DNA from 3 places in the Superficieibacter sp. BNK-5 genome. Region 2 is predicted to be linked to each of the others. Evidence: predicted binding sites of a transcription regulator. Region 2 holds the regulator's gene; each other region holds the start of a gene.
What was found. The regulator LexA, encoded in region 2, represses DNA repair genes until DNA is damaged. The targets are predictions, from matches to a motif close to TNCTGTATGTACATACAGNA.

Region 1 (5,482 bases), 2.2 Mb from region 2:
ATAAGCAGCAGGCAATCTGAGTTTTTAATGACTGCGGCACCGGCTCGCAGCCGCTGACGCAGCGCTCAATCCAGCGCGCGGTAACTTCAGGATCTTTACTCTCCGGCAGCGATGGCACATTGTCTGCTGTGAGCTCCTGACGTTCGCTGATAACCCGCACGCCGCCCGCGTCGATCAGGCTGATCGATGGGCAACGTTGCGGACTGGCGTACACTTCACCTTCAGTTCCTTGCATTAGCAATCCGCGCCCGCCAATATCGGTGAAAAATTGCGCCACCCGGGTGACGTATTCGGGATGTGAAACGCTGGAGAGACGCAGCGCAGCCTCTTCTGCAAACGGCGTTGCCAGTTTTGCCAGGGTGTGCGCGCTGTTACGCACGCCCATTCGCCAGCGCAGCGCCAGCTGTTTTTCCAGCGGCGGGCAGAATGCGCTGACCGGAATATACACCGGCTGCGAGCCGTCGAGTTTCGCCTGCGCCTGCCCGGCATGATGCGTGGCTTCGATGCCCAGCAGGGAAAAGATGGTTTCCGTCAGCACGCGTCCGGGATCTTCACTCACCCCATGAACCACCACCGGAAAGCCGAACTTATGCAGCAGGATCGCCAGCAGCGGCGTCAGATTGGCCTGCTTTCGCGCCCCGTTGTAGCTCGGAATAACAACGGGCATTGGCTTCGCCACCGGTGGCGTCAGGCGCATCACCTGCTTTTGCATTGCCTGATAGAACCCCTGCATCTCGGCTTCACCCTCGCCCTTGATACGCAGGGCAATCAGAATGCCGCCCATTTCGAGATCGTCCACCTCGCCATTAAGCATCCGGGTATACAGCTCTCGCGCGGTGTCGACATCCAGATCGCGGGCGTGATTTTTCCCCCGCCCCACTTCTTTGATGATCTTGCGGTAATCCATCCAACGTCCTCCTGCGGCTCACATCATTAACGTCGTTTGCGACGAGTTGGTTTTGTTTTGGTTTTGTTAACTATAACGTCAGGCACGACAGGTTGGGAAATCGGAAACACCGGCAACGCATCCAGCAGCCGCTTACCGTAGTTTTTCGTCAGCAGGCGTTTATCATAAATCACCACTTCCCCCCAGCAACTGTGGCTGCGGATCAAGCGTCCCACTTGCTGAATGAGATTGAAAGAGGCGCTGGGCAGGCTTTGTACTTCAAACGGATAACGCTTCAGGCTTTTCAGCCACTCACCTTCGGTGATCACCACCGGACTGTCGATAGGCGGAAAAGCGATTTTATGAATATGGACCTGGCTTAACAGCTCACCTTTAAGGTCCAGCCCTTCGGCAAAAGATTGCAGCCCGACCAGCACGCTGCGCTCGCCAGCTTCCACCCGTTTGCGATGCAGCTCCACCAGCCGATAGCGCGGTTGGTCGCCCTGCACCAGCAACAGCAGACGCAGATCGGTAACGTGCTCCAGAAAGCGCTGCATCGCGCGACCGCTGGCAAACAGTACCAGCATACCGCGATGCTTTTTGCTCTCCAGCTCCTGACGGAAAAACGCCGCCATTTCGGCAACGTGCTGCTCTTCGTTTTCCATCAGCGGCTCATAGTGCATCTGCGGAATAATAATTTTGCCCTGCTCCACGTGGTTGAAGGGCGAGTCCAGCGCCACAAAGCGGTCGCCCGCCTTCTCTTTTAAGCCGCTCATCTCCTGCAAACGGGAAAAACTGTTGAGCGAACGCAACGTGGCGGACGTAACGATAATGTGCGGCACGCTGCGCCAGAGCAATTTTTCCAGCTGATCGCTGACGCGGATACCAACACAGTGAAAGAACATATGCATTTGCCCTTCACGGACATCCCGCGTCGCCCATTTTGACACCGGCGCACCGGAGGCGTGCGCCAGCGAGGCCAGACGCCAGAGTTTACTCTGCGCCTCAAACATCCCCAGCGCACGGTTCATTTGCAGGATCACCCGGTGCAGGCGAACGATATCGTGCGAACCGGTTTTTTCACCCAGATCGTTGAGAAACGCCTCGGCCAGCCCGCGCAGCAGCTCGGTCAGTTTTGCCAGCCGCTGACAAATGGTCATGACTTCTTCCGGTAACTCCCCCATCACAAAGCGATGCTCCGCCTCCTGAGTAGCCGGAAGGTATACATTCAGAATCGCATTCAGGGAGGCAATCAGTTCATAAAGTTCTTCGCAGTGGGCGTTAAGGCGCTCGGGCGTGGCGAGCGGCGGCAGGGTTTTCGGGCGAAACTGCTCAAGGCAGGTTGCGACCAGTTTGGTAAAAAGATCGAGCTGAAGCCTATACCACGGCGCGGTAATTTCAGCGCTCATTTCCAGCGCATCGCGCGCGACATCGGGCAGGTGATGGCCTTCATCGAGCACCAGCAGCAGATTTTTCGCTTCTGGCAGCACCGCTTCGCTCTCCATTGCCGCCATCACCAGTGCGTGATTGGCAACCACCACCTCCGCTTCCTGGATCTCACGCCGGGCAACAAAAAACGGGCATTCCCGGTAGTAGTGACAGTTACGGTTCAGGCAGCTGGCTTTGTCGGTGCTCAGACGTCGCCATAGATCGTCACTGATGGCGCGGTCGGTATGATCGCGCAGGCCATCCCATTTATAGCTATCGAGATCGCTTTTTAGCGTCGCGCAATGCTGCTGCTCTTCTTTGTTATTTGGCGTCAGCTCATCATCAAGAAAGGCCAGCAGATCCTGCTGGGTTTCTTCCGTACTGGCGAGGGCGGTGAGATTACGTGGGCATACGTAGCGGCCGCGCCCAAATGCCGCCGTGAAGCGCAGCTCAGGAATGATTTTTTTCAGCAGCGGTAAATCTTTGCTGTAGATTTGGTCCTGGAGCGCCACGTTGGCGGTGCTGACCACCAGTGTTTTTTGCTCTTCCCTGGCAATCGCAATACCGGGGATCAGGTATGACAGCGTTTTACCGACGCCCGTCGGCGCTTCAATCGCCAGATGCCGCCCTTCCTCGCCGGCGAGGGTTTTCGCCACGTCAGCAATCATCTGCCGCTGCGGCGGACGCGGGATAAACTCCGGGATTTGCTGTTGCAGCGCCTTATACCAGGCAGCGATTTGCGCTTTTAGCGCGGGAGTAAGGGCCATCGTAAAACCTGAGATACTGTATAAACAGCCACTATTGTGCCATTTTTCAGCCTGCCGGGGTATGGGTTTTTGGAATTGTGGAAAGCAACTCGCAAATAATTCACAGGTTTAAACGGGTTCCCTCTCCCTCACAGGAGAGGGGAAAGGCGTTAACGCAGCTCCGGCCAGTACTCTTTATTCGCTTCAATCAGCGCATCCAGTACCTGACGTGCTTTTTTCGCATCGACGATCGTGCGGTTAAGCGTCAACGCCTGTAGGGCTTTAGTGTAGGAGCCTTCAAACCACGCCTCAACGGTCAGCCGTTCATAAGCAAACTGCTGCTCAATCAGCCCTTTGTAGAAGGTCGGGATTTTCCCTACGCCATACGGACGCGGCCCATTGCAGCCAATTTCTGCCGTCAGTTCGACCATAACATCGTCATCCAGGTTCTCAACCAGTCCGTTATTGGGCAGCATCACAATGAATTTTTTCTTCAGATTGAAGGCGATAGCTTCGGCCAGCTCGACGATCATGTCGCCGTGCGCGTCGTTGTGTACCACGTGTACGTTGCGCGTCGTCCCTTCGGCAACTGCGGTGCGGCACTCTTCAAAGACCCGCTTTTCGCGCCCGTTAATCACTTCATTGGCGCGGGTAAAGTTGGGGTCCAGTTTGGAGAATTTATACTCCGGGTAAAGGTAATATTGCAGATAGGTGTTCGGCAGATAATCCGGGAAATCACGCAGCATATCGGCCACTGCCGCGTAGGTTTCCAGCCAGGATTTATCGCGCTGTTCGGCGTCCGCCGGTTTAAAACCGTTGGCGGCAATATAGGCCTTCAGTTCCGGGACAAGGTCATTGCCGTTTTCATCATACAGATGGGTAAACCAGCCGAAGTGGTTGAGGCCAAAATAGACCGGATCGAAGGTTGCCGGGTCGCGGTTCAGCAGGCGTCCGTAAGAGCGCAGCAGGTTGACCGGCTGATCGCAGATATTGAGGATGCGTTTATCTTGTGGAAAACGCTTGTTCAGGGCATCCGCCACGATTGCCGCCGGGTTGGTGTAGTTAAGGATCCAGGCTTGCGGCGAACGGGCGCGGACTTTCTCGACCAGCGCAATCATGTCGCGAATGGAGCGCATACCGTAGGCAAAGCCGCCTGCGCCGCAGGTTTCCTGCCCGATAACGCCAAGGCTTAGCGGAATTTTTTCATCTTTCTCGCGCATCGCATAGCCGCCGGTGCGCATCTGACAGAAGATGAAATCCATATCATTAAACGCGACCTCTTCGTCGGTGGTATAGGTAAATTCCAGTTCCGGATATTCTTCGCTGAATAAGACTTTAGCGTAGTCGCCAATCACCGCCTGGCGTTCACTATTCACGTCAAACATCACCAGTTTTTTTAAGGGCAGACGCGCCTTGAGTTTGCATAACGCTTTTAATAATCCCGGCGTCCATGTGGAACCCCCACCGACTAATACGATATTAAAATGTTTTTTCATCATCAGTTCTCTTATTGCGTCTGTTGAACGAGTAAATGTTGTTTCACCGCGCTGGCAATGCTTTCTACCTGCGGCCCGTAAATAACCTGAATGTCATTATCCGTCGCGCGGATAAACCCGCTGGCACCGCTGCGCCTGAGCGCGGCTTCATCGACTTTTTGCATATCGATTATTTTTACCCGCAGGCGAGTGAAGCAGCAGTCGACCTGCTGGATATTTTCCTGACCGCCGAGGCCGGCAATAATATGCGCGCTATGTTCATCCGCCGGTAATTCCCTGGCACTGGCTACCGGCACCGCACTTTCTTCTTCGCGGCCTGGCGTTTTGACGTTGGTGCGTAAAATGATCCACTTAAAGGCGAAGTAGTAGACCGGTGCCCAAATAGCGCCCAGCAGCAGGCTAAACCACCAGTGAGTTTTCGCGCCGCCCAATACGCCAAAGACAATAAAATCAATCAATCCGCCCTGAATATTGCCGATCATCATCTCAAGCAGTTGCGCGCAGGCAAACGACAGCCCGGTCATAACGGCGTGGAAAATAAAAAGTAGCGGCGAGACAAAGATAAAGCTGAACTCCAGCGGCTCAGTAATGCCGGTAGTGAATGAGGCCAGTGCGCCGGCCATCATTAAGGCTTTCACCCGCTGTTTATGCTCCGGCTTCGCGCAGCGGTACATCGCCAGCGCGGCGGCGGGCAGACCAAACATCATCACCGGAATTTTGCCCTGTGCCAGAAAGCGCGTGGCTTCGCGGGTAATATCGTCAGCCAGCGCACCAGGATGGGCCAGCGCGTAGTTAAATATGGAGAGCGCACCGATGACGCTTTCGTTATTGACATTAACCATGCCGCCGACCGGCGTAAAGCGCACGGTTTCATTAAGAATATGATGCAGCCCGGTGGGTATTAAGATGCGCTCGGTGAAGGCATA
Region 2 (5,482 bases):
CCGCAGGTGGTACTGGGGGCGGCCTTCGGCTGGTCGATCCCGATGGCGTTTGCCGCCGTCAGTGAAACGCTGCCGCTGAGCTGCTGGCTGATGTTCCTGTGCAATATTCTCTGGGCGGTGGCCTACGATACGCAGTATGCGATGGTCGATCGCGATGATGACCTGAAGATCGGCGTGAAGTCGACGGCGATCCTGTTCGGGCAATACGATCGGCTGATTATTGGACTCTTACAGGTGGCAGTGCTGGCGCTGATGATCGCTATTGGCTGGCTGAATGGGCTGGGCAGCGCATTCTACGCGGCGGTGTTCGTAGCGGGCGTGCTGTTTGTGTATCAGCAGAAGCTGATTGTGCATCGTGAACGTGATGCCTGCTTTAAGGCGTTTATGAATAATAACTACGTCGGGCTGGCGCTGTTTGTCGGGCTGGCGGTGAGTTACTGGTCGTTCGCATAAGCCTTATTCGCGTAAACCTGCCGGGTGGCGGCTTCGCCTTACCTGGCCTACGAAAGCTGAAATTTCAACGGGTTATGACGTGTGGTTTGGATTCGCCGGGTGACGGTATCACCAACACCCGGCGTTTTTATCACTCGCCCTGCGCCGCGCTCTCAATCGTCAGGCGCACATCCGAGGTAATCAACTCTGCCAGCATCTGATAAACCTTCATGGTTTCTGCCGGTTCCGCATCTCCGGTATCGCTGATATAGCCCTCATCACGCAGCGTCAGCACCAGAGAGCTGAAGACCGCTTTATCGAAGAACTCCGGTGCGTTGATGCCGTGCAGCACGGACAAACGCTGTGCCACGGTGCGACTCTCTTTCTCCAGCGTGCCACGGTTGATCGACGGATTAGCGCTGAGCAGCCAGAAGGTAATCGCATAGCGCTGTAGCGTTTCACGCGCGCCTGCCGCCAGCAGTTGCAGCGTCCGGGCGCGGGCCGGATTGATACGGAATTCCGTTTCCTCGGGGGTAATCAGCCCCTGACGCGCCATCTCTGCCGTCAACGCGTCAATCACCCCTGCCACTTCGCGGGTATCCCAGCGCAGGAACAGTTCGGCTTTCAGCATCGGGTAAAGTAATTCCACATGGCGCAGCAGGGCGTCACGCGAAATCTGCCGGTGCTGAGTCACAATGGCGGCAATCAGCGATGGCAGCATCAGCATATGCGTGATGTTATTGCGATAGTAAGTCATCAGAACCGCCTGCTCGCGCGGCAGAACGATGATATCGCCGATGGTGTCTTTCTCGACCTGGAACTTATTCATCTGCAACGCATGCTCGATAAGTTCGTTAGCGGTGGCGACAGGCGCGGTAGAATCCGGCGCATAGGGCACATTACGTAACAGGTCGAGATAGCAATCCAGTTGCTGCGTCAGTTGCTCACGGGTCAGGGAGCGCTGACGGGAAGCCAGCAGCGCGGTACAGCACAGGTTCATGGCGTTAGCCGCCCCTGCATTGTTAATGCGCACCATCAGATCGGCGGCGATGCGGTTAACGGTCGGCGTTAGCCAGGCCGGGCGCACCGCTTCAATTGGATCGATGGATTCTCGCCACTCAGGCACATGGTGATTAAGGTAGGTCATCAGCGGCATTGGTTCGCCGAAGTTGACGTAGCCCTGACCGAGATTACGCAGCTTGCTCAAACCACGCATCATTTGCAGCAGGTTTTCTTTCTCTTTCGTCGCGCCACGCAGCTCTTTGGCGTAAGTGCCCACTTCCATCACATGCTCATAGCCGATATAAATCGGCACCAGAGTGATGGGGCGCGTCCCGCCACGTAGCATCGCCTGGATGGTCATCGACAGGGTGCCGGTTTTTGGATCCAGCAGACGGCCAGTACGTGAGCGACCACCCTCGACAAAATACTCAACGGAATAGCCACGGCTAAACAGCTCACCGAGATATTCGCGGAACACCGTCGAATAGAGCTTGTTACCCTTAAAGGTTCGGCGAATAAAGAACGCGCCCAGGCGGCGGAAAATCGGCCCGGCAGGCCAGAAGTTCAGGTTAATGCCCGCGGCAATATGCGGCGGCACCAGCCCCTGATGATAGAGCACGTAGGAGAGCAGCATATAGTCCATATGGCTGCGGTGGCAGGGCACGTAGACAATCTCATGACCATCATGCGCCAGTTGCCGCACGCGCTCGGCGTTATGCACGTTAATCCCTTGATACAGACGGTTCCACGTGAAGCCCAGAATACGGTCGGTCAGGCGGATCATTTCATAAGAGAAGTTAGCGGCAATCTCTTCCATCAGCGCAATCGCATTCTGCTGCGCTTTTTCATGAGAGATTTTTTTGCTGCGTGCTTCGTCTTCTACCGCGCGGGCAATCGCTTTGGACGCCAGAAGCTTATTAAACAGATCCTGACGGGCAGGCAGACGCGGTCCCACGGCAGCCAGACGCTGACGGGCAAAGTGCATACGCGCAACGCGTGCCAGCTTTTGCGCAATGATTTTATCCGTTCCGTGCTCGTCTGCCATACGCCGCAGAGAGACCGAAGGGGAGAAGCGGACAAAACTGTCGCGCCCCAGCCAGGACACGGCGAAAAACTTTTGTATGCCATTGAGCATGCGCAGCGGCGGATTAACCTCGCCCTTCTCACGCCCCGGTGAACGGCCAAACATCACCGACACCGGCACCATCTGCACGTCCAGACCCGGATTGCTGCGATGCAGATCCAGATAGTCATGGAAGAGTTTGATAGACTCTTCTTTCGGCGTGTAGTAGGTAAACACACGCGGTCCGCCGTGAATAAAGACGTAGCGCGGCAGCAGGGTGCCGTCGACCTCCAGCGGCTCCAGGGGATCGGGGAGATCGTGTGCCAGGCACTGCGTGCGCAGCGTCAGCAAATCCGCTTTTGAGTTATAAGGCAATACGTACATAATCGGGCGGGAGGTATCCAGACCCAATTCCTGCGCGGGTTCCGCCGGAATAGACTTGCTCTTTACCAGCACGCTTAATGGTAAATTCAGTAATTTGTAGTAAATTCGTGGCCAGCCGGACATAAACGATGTGAAGCCTCTGGTTAATCATGCAAATGCGCTGCAAGGATATCAGAAAGTGAACCGATTTTCTGAGCTTACGCAGGACGCGCGCTATATCATTGACGCTAATAATGTAAAAAGGTTCTTTTAATGGCCAATAATACCACCGGATTGACCCGGATTATCAACGCAGCGGGTTATTCCTGGAAAGGATTTCGTGCGGCATGGATTAACGAAGCCGCTTTTCGGCAGGAAGGCGTGGCCGCCATTGTGGCGATCATTATCGCCTGCTGGCTGGATGTGGACCCCATCACGCGTGTCTTGCTGATAGGTTCGGTGCTGCTGGTAATGATCGTGGAAATTTTAAACAGCGCAATTGAAGCCGTCGTGGACCGCATCGGCACGGAACGGCACGAACTGTCGGGCCGCGCCAAGGACATGGGATCGGCGGCGGTGCTGCTGGCGATTATCGTCGCGCTTATCACCTGGGTGACCTTATTGTGGTCGCATTTCCGCTGAAGGTCGCAAAAGTAGAAAAGTCTCTTATTTTTCGTGCCATTGGTGGTTCCAAAATCGCCGTTAACTGTATATACTCACAGCATAACTGTATATACACCCAGGGGGCGGAATGAAAGCGTTAACGGCCAGGCAGCAAGAGGTGTTCGATCTCATTCGGGATCACATCAGCCAGACAGGCATGCCACCGACGCGTGCGGAAATTGCGCAACGTTTGGGGTTCCGTTCCCCAAACGCGGCTGAAGAACATCTTAAAGCGCTGGCGCGGAAAGGGGTGATTGAGATTGTCACCGGCGCATCACGTGGTATTCGTCTGCTGATTCAGGAAGAAGAAGGTATTCCGCTTATCGGTCGCGTGGCTGCCGGTGAGCCGCTGCTGGCGCAGCAGCATATTGAAAGCCACTATCAGGTTGACCCGTCACTGTTTAAACCCAACGCCGATTTTCTGCTGCGCGTTAGCGGGATGTCGATGAAAGACATTGGTATTATGGACGGCGATTTGCTGGCAGTGCACAAAACGCAGGACGTGCGTAACGGTCAGGTTGTTGTCGCGCGTATTGACGAAGAAGTGACCGTTAAGCGCCTGAAAAAACAGGGCAACGTCGTTGAACTGCTGCCTGAAAATAATGAATTTTCACCGATTGTGGTTGACCTGCGTAAGCAAAACTTCTCTATTGAAGGACTGGCTGTGGGCGTGATCCGCAACGGCGAGTGGCTGTAATCTCGTCCTGATTTCTGCGGTACTGTGGGTGCCGCAGGATTTCCTCTTCATTTTCTGAAACCTTCCCGGCCTTATGATGCTTCACAGGGTTAAATATTCTTAATTCCCCGCAGGGTACAGGATCCTCATCTACACTTATTCTTACGTTCAGCAGAAAACATAGCTTATCTGGACGACAGAATTCGAATGATTTGTACCCCAACAATGAGGACATAATTATGAATAAAGACGAAGTCGGCGGTAACTGGAAACAGTTCAAAGGTAAAGCGAAAGAACAATGGGGCAAACTGACCGATGATGATATGACTGTCATCGAAGGTAAACGTGACCAGCTGGTTGGTAAAATCCAGGAACGTTACGGTTACCAGAAAGATCAGGCGGAAACCGAAGTAAAAGACTGGGAAACCCGTCACGATTACCGCTGGTAGTAGCGCACTCAGCTAACCCCTGAGAAGTCCTACCCGAAGGTACATGGAGGTACCACCCCACAAAGAGCCGTGCTGAAACTAGCGCGGCTTTTTCTTGCTTTGAATACTGTGGTCGTGATGACATTCGCCGGGATGACGACAGGCTTCAACCTCAGCACAATCTGCACACAGACCGTGTGCTTCGATCACATTATGACGTAAAGCAAATCCCATCCGCGCTGCCAGCGCATGCATGATATCTTCCACGCCATCGGCACCTTCCTCTTTCACGACGCCGCAGCGGTCGCAGATGAACATCGCCGAAGTGTGGTTGTGATCGAAGAGATGACACAACACGTAGCTATTGGTCGATTCCACCTTATGCACAAAACCCTGCTCAAGCAGAAACTCCAGCGCACGATATACCGTCGGCGGTTTGGCCTGTGGTTCTTTGTCGCGCAGCAGGTCAAGCAGATCGTAGGCGCTAATTGCCCCCTGTTGCAGGCTCATTAACCGCAACACTTCAAGGCGCTGCGGGGTCAGGCGCACATTGCGTTGCACGCACAGCTTTTCAGCTTGCGCTAACATCTCCTGCGAAGTGGTCTTGTCCATAGCGTCCTCGGGTGGGGTGGGCAGAAGCCTATTTTATCATGTTCTGCTGAAAGTCAGAAATGAAGGCTGTTTACATGGCAGTCTCACTCAAAAGACTGGTCATAACAGATTAGTACGGACTGCACGCTTTCATGTTACTCATGAGCAAGCAGTAAATTAACGGCATACATATATGTACTCAGTACACTAAAATATTTGATGTGTGTACGGCGTACATGTAAAATAGCGTTAAAGTTACAATAG
Region 3 (5,482 bases), 2.3 Mb from region 2:
GCGAAATCAGGCTGTGCAAACACATTCTGATAGCTTTCGGTATCAGGCGTAAGATCGCGCCAGGCAAGTTTATTTATGGTCAAAGTCGATATTTTTAGTCAGATTCAAAGCGCGCGATTATACCGCATGCAGCAGGTGAGCACACGGATAATAGATAATCAACGTGCGGTTAAACTCATTTCGAATTAGGGCCTGCGATTTCTGCTCAGCACAACGCAAAAAAACTGTTATCCTGAAAGAGTTACACGGTCACATTGAGATCGCGATGAAATATCAACAACTGGAAAATCTTGAGAGCGGCTGGAAGTGGAAATACCTGGTGAAAAAACACCGGGAGGGAGAGTTGATCACCCGTTATATTGATTCCAGCGCTGCCAGAGAAGCCGTCGATGTCTTGCTGAAGCTCGAAAATGAACCGGTTCAGGTGAATGACTGGATTGAACAGCATATCAATCCGGATTTGTTGAACCGTATGAAGCAAACGATCCGCGCGCGGCGCAAGCGGCACTTTAATGCCGAGCATCAGCACACGCGCAAAAAATCTATCGATCTTGAGTTTGCCGTCTGGCAGCGTCTGGCGGGTCTTGCTCAGCGGCGGGGTAAAACGCTATCCGAAACGATTGTGCAATTGATTGAGGATGCGGAGAATAAAGAGAAGTATGCCACGCAAATGAGCAGCCTGAAGAGCGATCTTAAAGCGCTATTGGGTAAAGAATGAATGCTCCCTGAGCGAAAGACATAAAAAAACCCCGCAGCGCGGGGTTTTTTATTGGACGATAACTTAAGCCTGCGGCTGAGTTACAACGTCTTTGATACCTTTAACTTCGATCTCAACGCGACGATCCGGTGCCAGGCAGTCGATCAGCGCAGCACGAGCTTTCACGTTGTCACAGGTGTTGCCGGTAACCGGGTTGGATTCACCCATACCACGTGCGGAAATCTTGTTGGACGGAATACCTTTAGAGATCAGGTAGTCAACAACAGACTGAGCACGTTTCTCGGACAGACCCTGGTTGTAAGCGTCAGAACCGATACGGTCGGTGAAGCCCAGAACCACAACGGAACCGTCTTTCGGATCCAGGTTGCTCAGCTGGGTGTACATCTGATCCAGCGCCTGCTGACCTTCCGGTTTCAGAGTAGCTTTGTTGAAGTTGAACAGAACGTCAGACTTCAGCGTGAAGTGTTTGGTCTGTACTTCAGGAGCCGGAGCCGGTGCCGGTGCAACTACCGGTGCAGCATCTTCCTGCTGACCAAAGCGGTAGGAAACACCTACGCTCAGCAGGCCGTTGTCCGGACGAGTACCAACGGTGTTAGCGTCGCCGATGTTGTTGGTCCACTGGTATTCCAGACGGGTAGCAACATCACGAGTAACAGCCCACTCCAGACCACCAGCGAATACCGGAGAAACGCCAGTATCGTGATCTTTGAAGGTGTCGCCGCTTACGCGAGACTGAGCTTTAGCATCTGCACGCCATACCATACCACCCAGACGAGTATAGATGTCCAGGTCGTCAGCTACCGGGTAGCTCAGTTTGGTGGTCAGCTGAATGCCCTGTGCTTTGAAAGCACCGTTTACGTTGTCGCCTTTATAAGGCATACGGCCTAACCAGTCGTAACCCAGTTCGAAACCAACATACGGGTTAACCTGGTAACCACCGAAAGCGCCAGCGCCAAGCTGGTTTTCGTGGGTCGGACCATCGTTCGGGATAAAACCGGTATCATGGTACTGAGACCAGCCCAGTTTAGCACCAGTATACCAGGTTTCGTCTTTCGGAGCGGCTTGCGCTACGGTAGCGAAGCCAGCCAGTGCCACTGCAATCGCGATAGCTGTCTTTTTCATTTTTTGCGCCTCGTTATCATCCAAAAATCGCCATGAATATTCAAAGAAACTCACGGTTAAATCCTTCACCGGGGGCGCGACTTATTAATTACGCTGCCGTTATTAACGGCTTAAGACGAGCACCCCTGGCGATGTAAAGTCTACAACGTAGTTGGAAACTTACAAGTGTGAACTCTGTCAGGCATATGAAAAAAAAAGGTTGCTGAACATAATATGAAACATTTGTGTGTCATTTTTGGACTGGAGACAATGCGGGAAACCGCACCAGACAAGCTTTGTCGCGAAATTTGCTTGTACAATAAAAAGGTTGCCAACAATTTAAAATATTTGCCAGGAAAATTCTTAATTGCGATTAATGATACAAATTTGAGTGAATTTTTAACCCACTTGACTGTCTGCCGTTACGATCACCCCCTCGAATGGGGCGCATAACAAACCCCATCGCATGACCTTCTTCGGCTGCCTGTGCCAAAAGTGAATATTCATCAGGCGTTAACTCTTCAGATAACCAACCAATCACCACGCTGTAGTTTCCGGTGCGAAGCGCACGGATCATGGATGCCAGCGTATTACACGGGGACATCTGGTTAATCTGCATGACCTTGGTCAGGGGAAGACCTGCCGCCTGTACCCACTCACGGCTCAGCTTTTGCTGAGGGGTGAGCCAAAGCTGCCAGCGAGATTGTTGGCCCAGCTGTTGTAGCAGGGGCAATAGCAGAAGTTGCGTCATCATGGGCTGGTCTTCGTGATAGACAATTTCGCTGATAAGACCCATTGAGGATGGCTCAGTCGCGGAGAATGCCCCGGCAGTAGACGTTGTCGAAAATGAAGAGGTGCGATTTGCATGACCTGAAGTGTACATAATCAATCCAGCCCTGTGAGTTACTGTATGCATATACAGTACCCCTGCTACGTACAAAGATCAACCTCATTTTCTGAAAGCGACTCGCAAATTTGAACTTCAGTTCTGTAGATTGCGAAATTCATCTTGCCGCGAGACGTGAAGTTGCCTATTTTCCTGATTAGCGGATCCGTTAGTAAAGTTTATAGTTTATATACATGATTTTTAAGGAATAATCATGAGCAATATCTCATACAAACGGATTTATCAGTCGCAAGAATATCTTTCGCCGCTGGGAACCGTCCGCTATCGGGCGCTGTTTGGCGGATATAGTCTGGCGATAGATAACACGGTCTTTGCGATGGTGGCTGAAGGGGATTTGTATCTGCGAGTTTGCGAGCAAAGTGCACCTTATCGGGTCAATCATCCCACCTCGTTACTCACGCTGCAGAAAAGGGGGCGTCCGATCTTGCTGAATTATTATCGGGTTGATGATGCGCTCTGGGGCGACCGTCAAACGCTTCTGCACCTAAGTTCATTCTCACTTCAGGCCGCGCAACAGGAAAAAGTTCGCCGTGGTGGCGTCAAAAGATTGAAGGACCTGCCGAATATTACCTTTCATCTCGAAATGCTGCTAATGGAGGTGGGGATCCGTACCGAGGAAGACCTGCGCGCGCTGGGCGCAGAACTGGCGTGGTTAAAGATAAGGGAAAAGAAAAAGTATCTGTCAGTAAGACTCCTTTATGCGCTAGAAGGCGCTATTGCCGGTATGCACGAAGCCATGCTTACCGTACAACGGCGTCAACAGCTGACGGACTGGTTTAATACGTTGCCAGAACTCAGCAATGATTAACCCGAAGTCTGGCCTGTGTTGACACGGTGATCGGTAAATGTTGCGGGCGGCATGCGTCAGGGAGGCCGCCCTTTAAGATTACCCGCGCGTTTTATTAATATTGGGTGCCACTGTAAGTGAACGATCCGGGGACAACGCGCTGTGGATCGTAGGTTTCCAGTAGTTTGACGTACCAATGGCCGCCTTGCCCATTGAACTTAAGTTTTTCGAGCGGGAAAAAAACATCAGGAGCACCAGGCCGAGCGTCAGGCCAGAGCCAGACACCTGAAGCAGAGCGTAGTAATAGCCAAAGGTAAAATAATGCTCGACCGGTTGCCCTGCTCCGTAGGCGGCAATATTCGCCGCGCCATAGGTTACGGCAAAAGGGACCCAGACGGCGGAAGTGATTGCCGGTCCGTGAAGCCCAAAAAACCACAATAGCTGAGTCAGGAAAATAATAATCAGCATCGCCGGTAAGGTATCCATTGAATTAACCGCCGGGGCCAGAACGATCATTAGCCATTGTGGGAAAGGGTGTCCGGTTAATGCGACAATGCCTACTGAAACCGCCGCCGCTAAAATAACGGTGACAATTAATGGCAGTAAGGCTAAAAAACTTTCCATCACCATCGGCGGTACGCTGTCAGGCATCTTAATAACCAGCTTACGCTGTATCATAATACGGGTAATTTCTACCGTGACAATGGCGGAAACAATACTGGTAAAAAGACCCTCGGCCCCGAGATAAGTGGTACTTAAATTACCGTCAGTAATGGCAGCACTTAACATGACATGCATAATAATAGCGGAAATGCCGGTAATCAGCGATGAAATTCCATAAAGTTTCGCCAGGGCATTGGCGATAAAAAAGGCAGCATAAAGTGAAATCAGTCCGGTCGTAAACTGACTTGCCTGCGTCAGGCCGTGCAGATGTGTGCCGATAAAGTCTGCTACCGGACCTGCGCCTTACAGATTTTTCATGGCAATCGGTAATAACGAGAATGAACCCACGATGATAATGGGAATGATGGCAATCATCCCATCTTTAATTGCCTGTAAGTGTTTTTGCTGCGCAATCTTATTGGCAACCGGTACAAGAAATTTTTGTAATGTTTCCTGAAATGCTGGCAAACTCATATTAAATCCTTTTCTAAAGACGCTTTCCCATTCATCCAATGTATTGTTATTTTAAACGTGTTTTCTCTGTATACCGAAGGGAAGGACGTTTTGCAAATAATAATGCAGATGCCGTCCATAAAAGGATCGTGGTGATAAATATGCTTTTATATTGTTAAAATTGCGAAATGAAAACGAATTGATTTTAATTTACTTTGTCGGTTTGTTATTGGCTTTTTTGCATAAGGTGACTCATCAATATTATTAATGCGATTAAGTTTAGCGGCAGGTTATATGAAGCGTGTTCACGCGCCTGACCTGTAAATGTCAGGCGCGAATCGACAGCTATTGAGAAGGTAGCGTAACCTGTTGCTGCAAGCGATTAATCTCAGGAAGCAACGCAATGAGCAGCCCAATCTGTTGCAGAACCAGCGGCTCGGTGCTGCGGGTATGAGGCTCCAGATGGTGAATACGCCGGGTGAGATCGTCCAGCGCCTGACGCACGCGGGGTTCATCGTCTGGCGCATGGTGAAAGGCGTCATCAACGTAACATACCGCGTCATCCAGTAGCGCCAGCACCTCGTCGCTGCTTAACTTCTCGCGATGTGCCCCCAGCGCCGAAATATAGCTGGTAAAAGTATGATTAAGGCAGAGCAACCGGAAGGCATTTTCCCGCAGCTCAGCGGAGGCGTCGGGTTCGGTTGACATATTTGACACCACCGACGCCAGTTCCGCGTTGCGGTTGTAAGCGTCACGGCGCGCAATGCGGTAGGCCAGACGGTTATCGCGACCCTGATGATATTGTTCAAGAATGGCGTCAAGATAGCGACAGTTAGCGTTGATCGACTGCTCC

Region 1: the regulator LexA is predicted to act here: its motif matches at 3,096-3,115, upstream of dinG (ATP-dependent DNA helicase DinG).
Region 3: the regulator LexA is predicted to act here: its motif matches at 2,724-2,743, upstream of sulA (SOS-induced cell division inhibitor SulA).

Annotation. Positions count from the first base shown of each region.
Region 1 covers NZ_CP179893.1:3,046,251-3,051,732, reverse strand. Annotated here, with positions in the region: gene ybiB (DNA-binding protein YbiB) at 1-907, opposite strand, end outside; gene dinG (ATP-dependent DNA helicase DinG) at 934-3,081, opposite strand; gene ACMGGS_RS14630 (6-phospho-alpha-glucosidase) at 3,231-4,559, opposite strand; gene ACMGGS_RS14625 (PTS transporter subunit EIIC) at 4,568-5,482, opposite strand, start outside.
Region 2 covers NZ_CP179893.1:892,994-898,475, reverse strand. Annotated here, with positions in the region: gene ubiA (4-hydroxybenzoate octaprenyltransferase) at 1-453, shown strand, start outside; gene plsB (glycerol-3-phosphate 1-O-acyltransferase PlsB) at 584-3,004, opposite strand; gene ACMGGS_RS04335 (diacylglycerol kinase) at 3,134-3,502, shown strand; gene lexA (transcriptional repressor LexA) at 3,612-4,220, shown strand; gene ACMGGS_RS04325 (CsbD family protein) at 4,439-4,648, shown strand; gene zur (zinc uptake transcriptional repressor Zur) at 4,727-5,239, opposite strand.
Region 3 covers NZ_CP179893.1:3,222,249-3,227,730, forward strand. Annotated here, with positions in the region: gene ACMGGS_RS15375 (AAA family ATPase) at 1-83, opposite strand, end outside; gene matP (macrodomain Ter protein MatP) at 266-718, shown strand; gene ompA (porin OmpA) at 782-1,840, opposite strand; gene sulA (SOS-induced cell division inhibitor SulA) at 2,193-2,702, opposite strand; gene ACMGGS_RS15395 (TfoX/Sxy family DNA transformation protein) at 2,920-3,534, shown strand; gene ACMGGS_RS15400 (PTS transporter subunit EIIC) at 3,613-4,455, opposite strand; gene ACMGGS_RS15405 (hypothetical protein) at 4,480-4,650, opposite strand; gene yccS (YccS family putative transporter) at 4,975-5,482, opposite strand, start outside.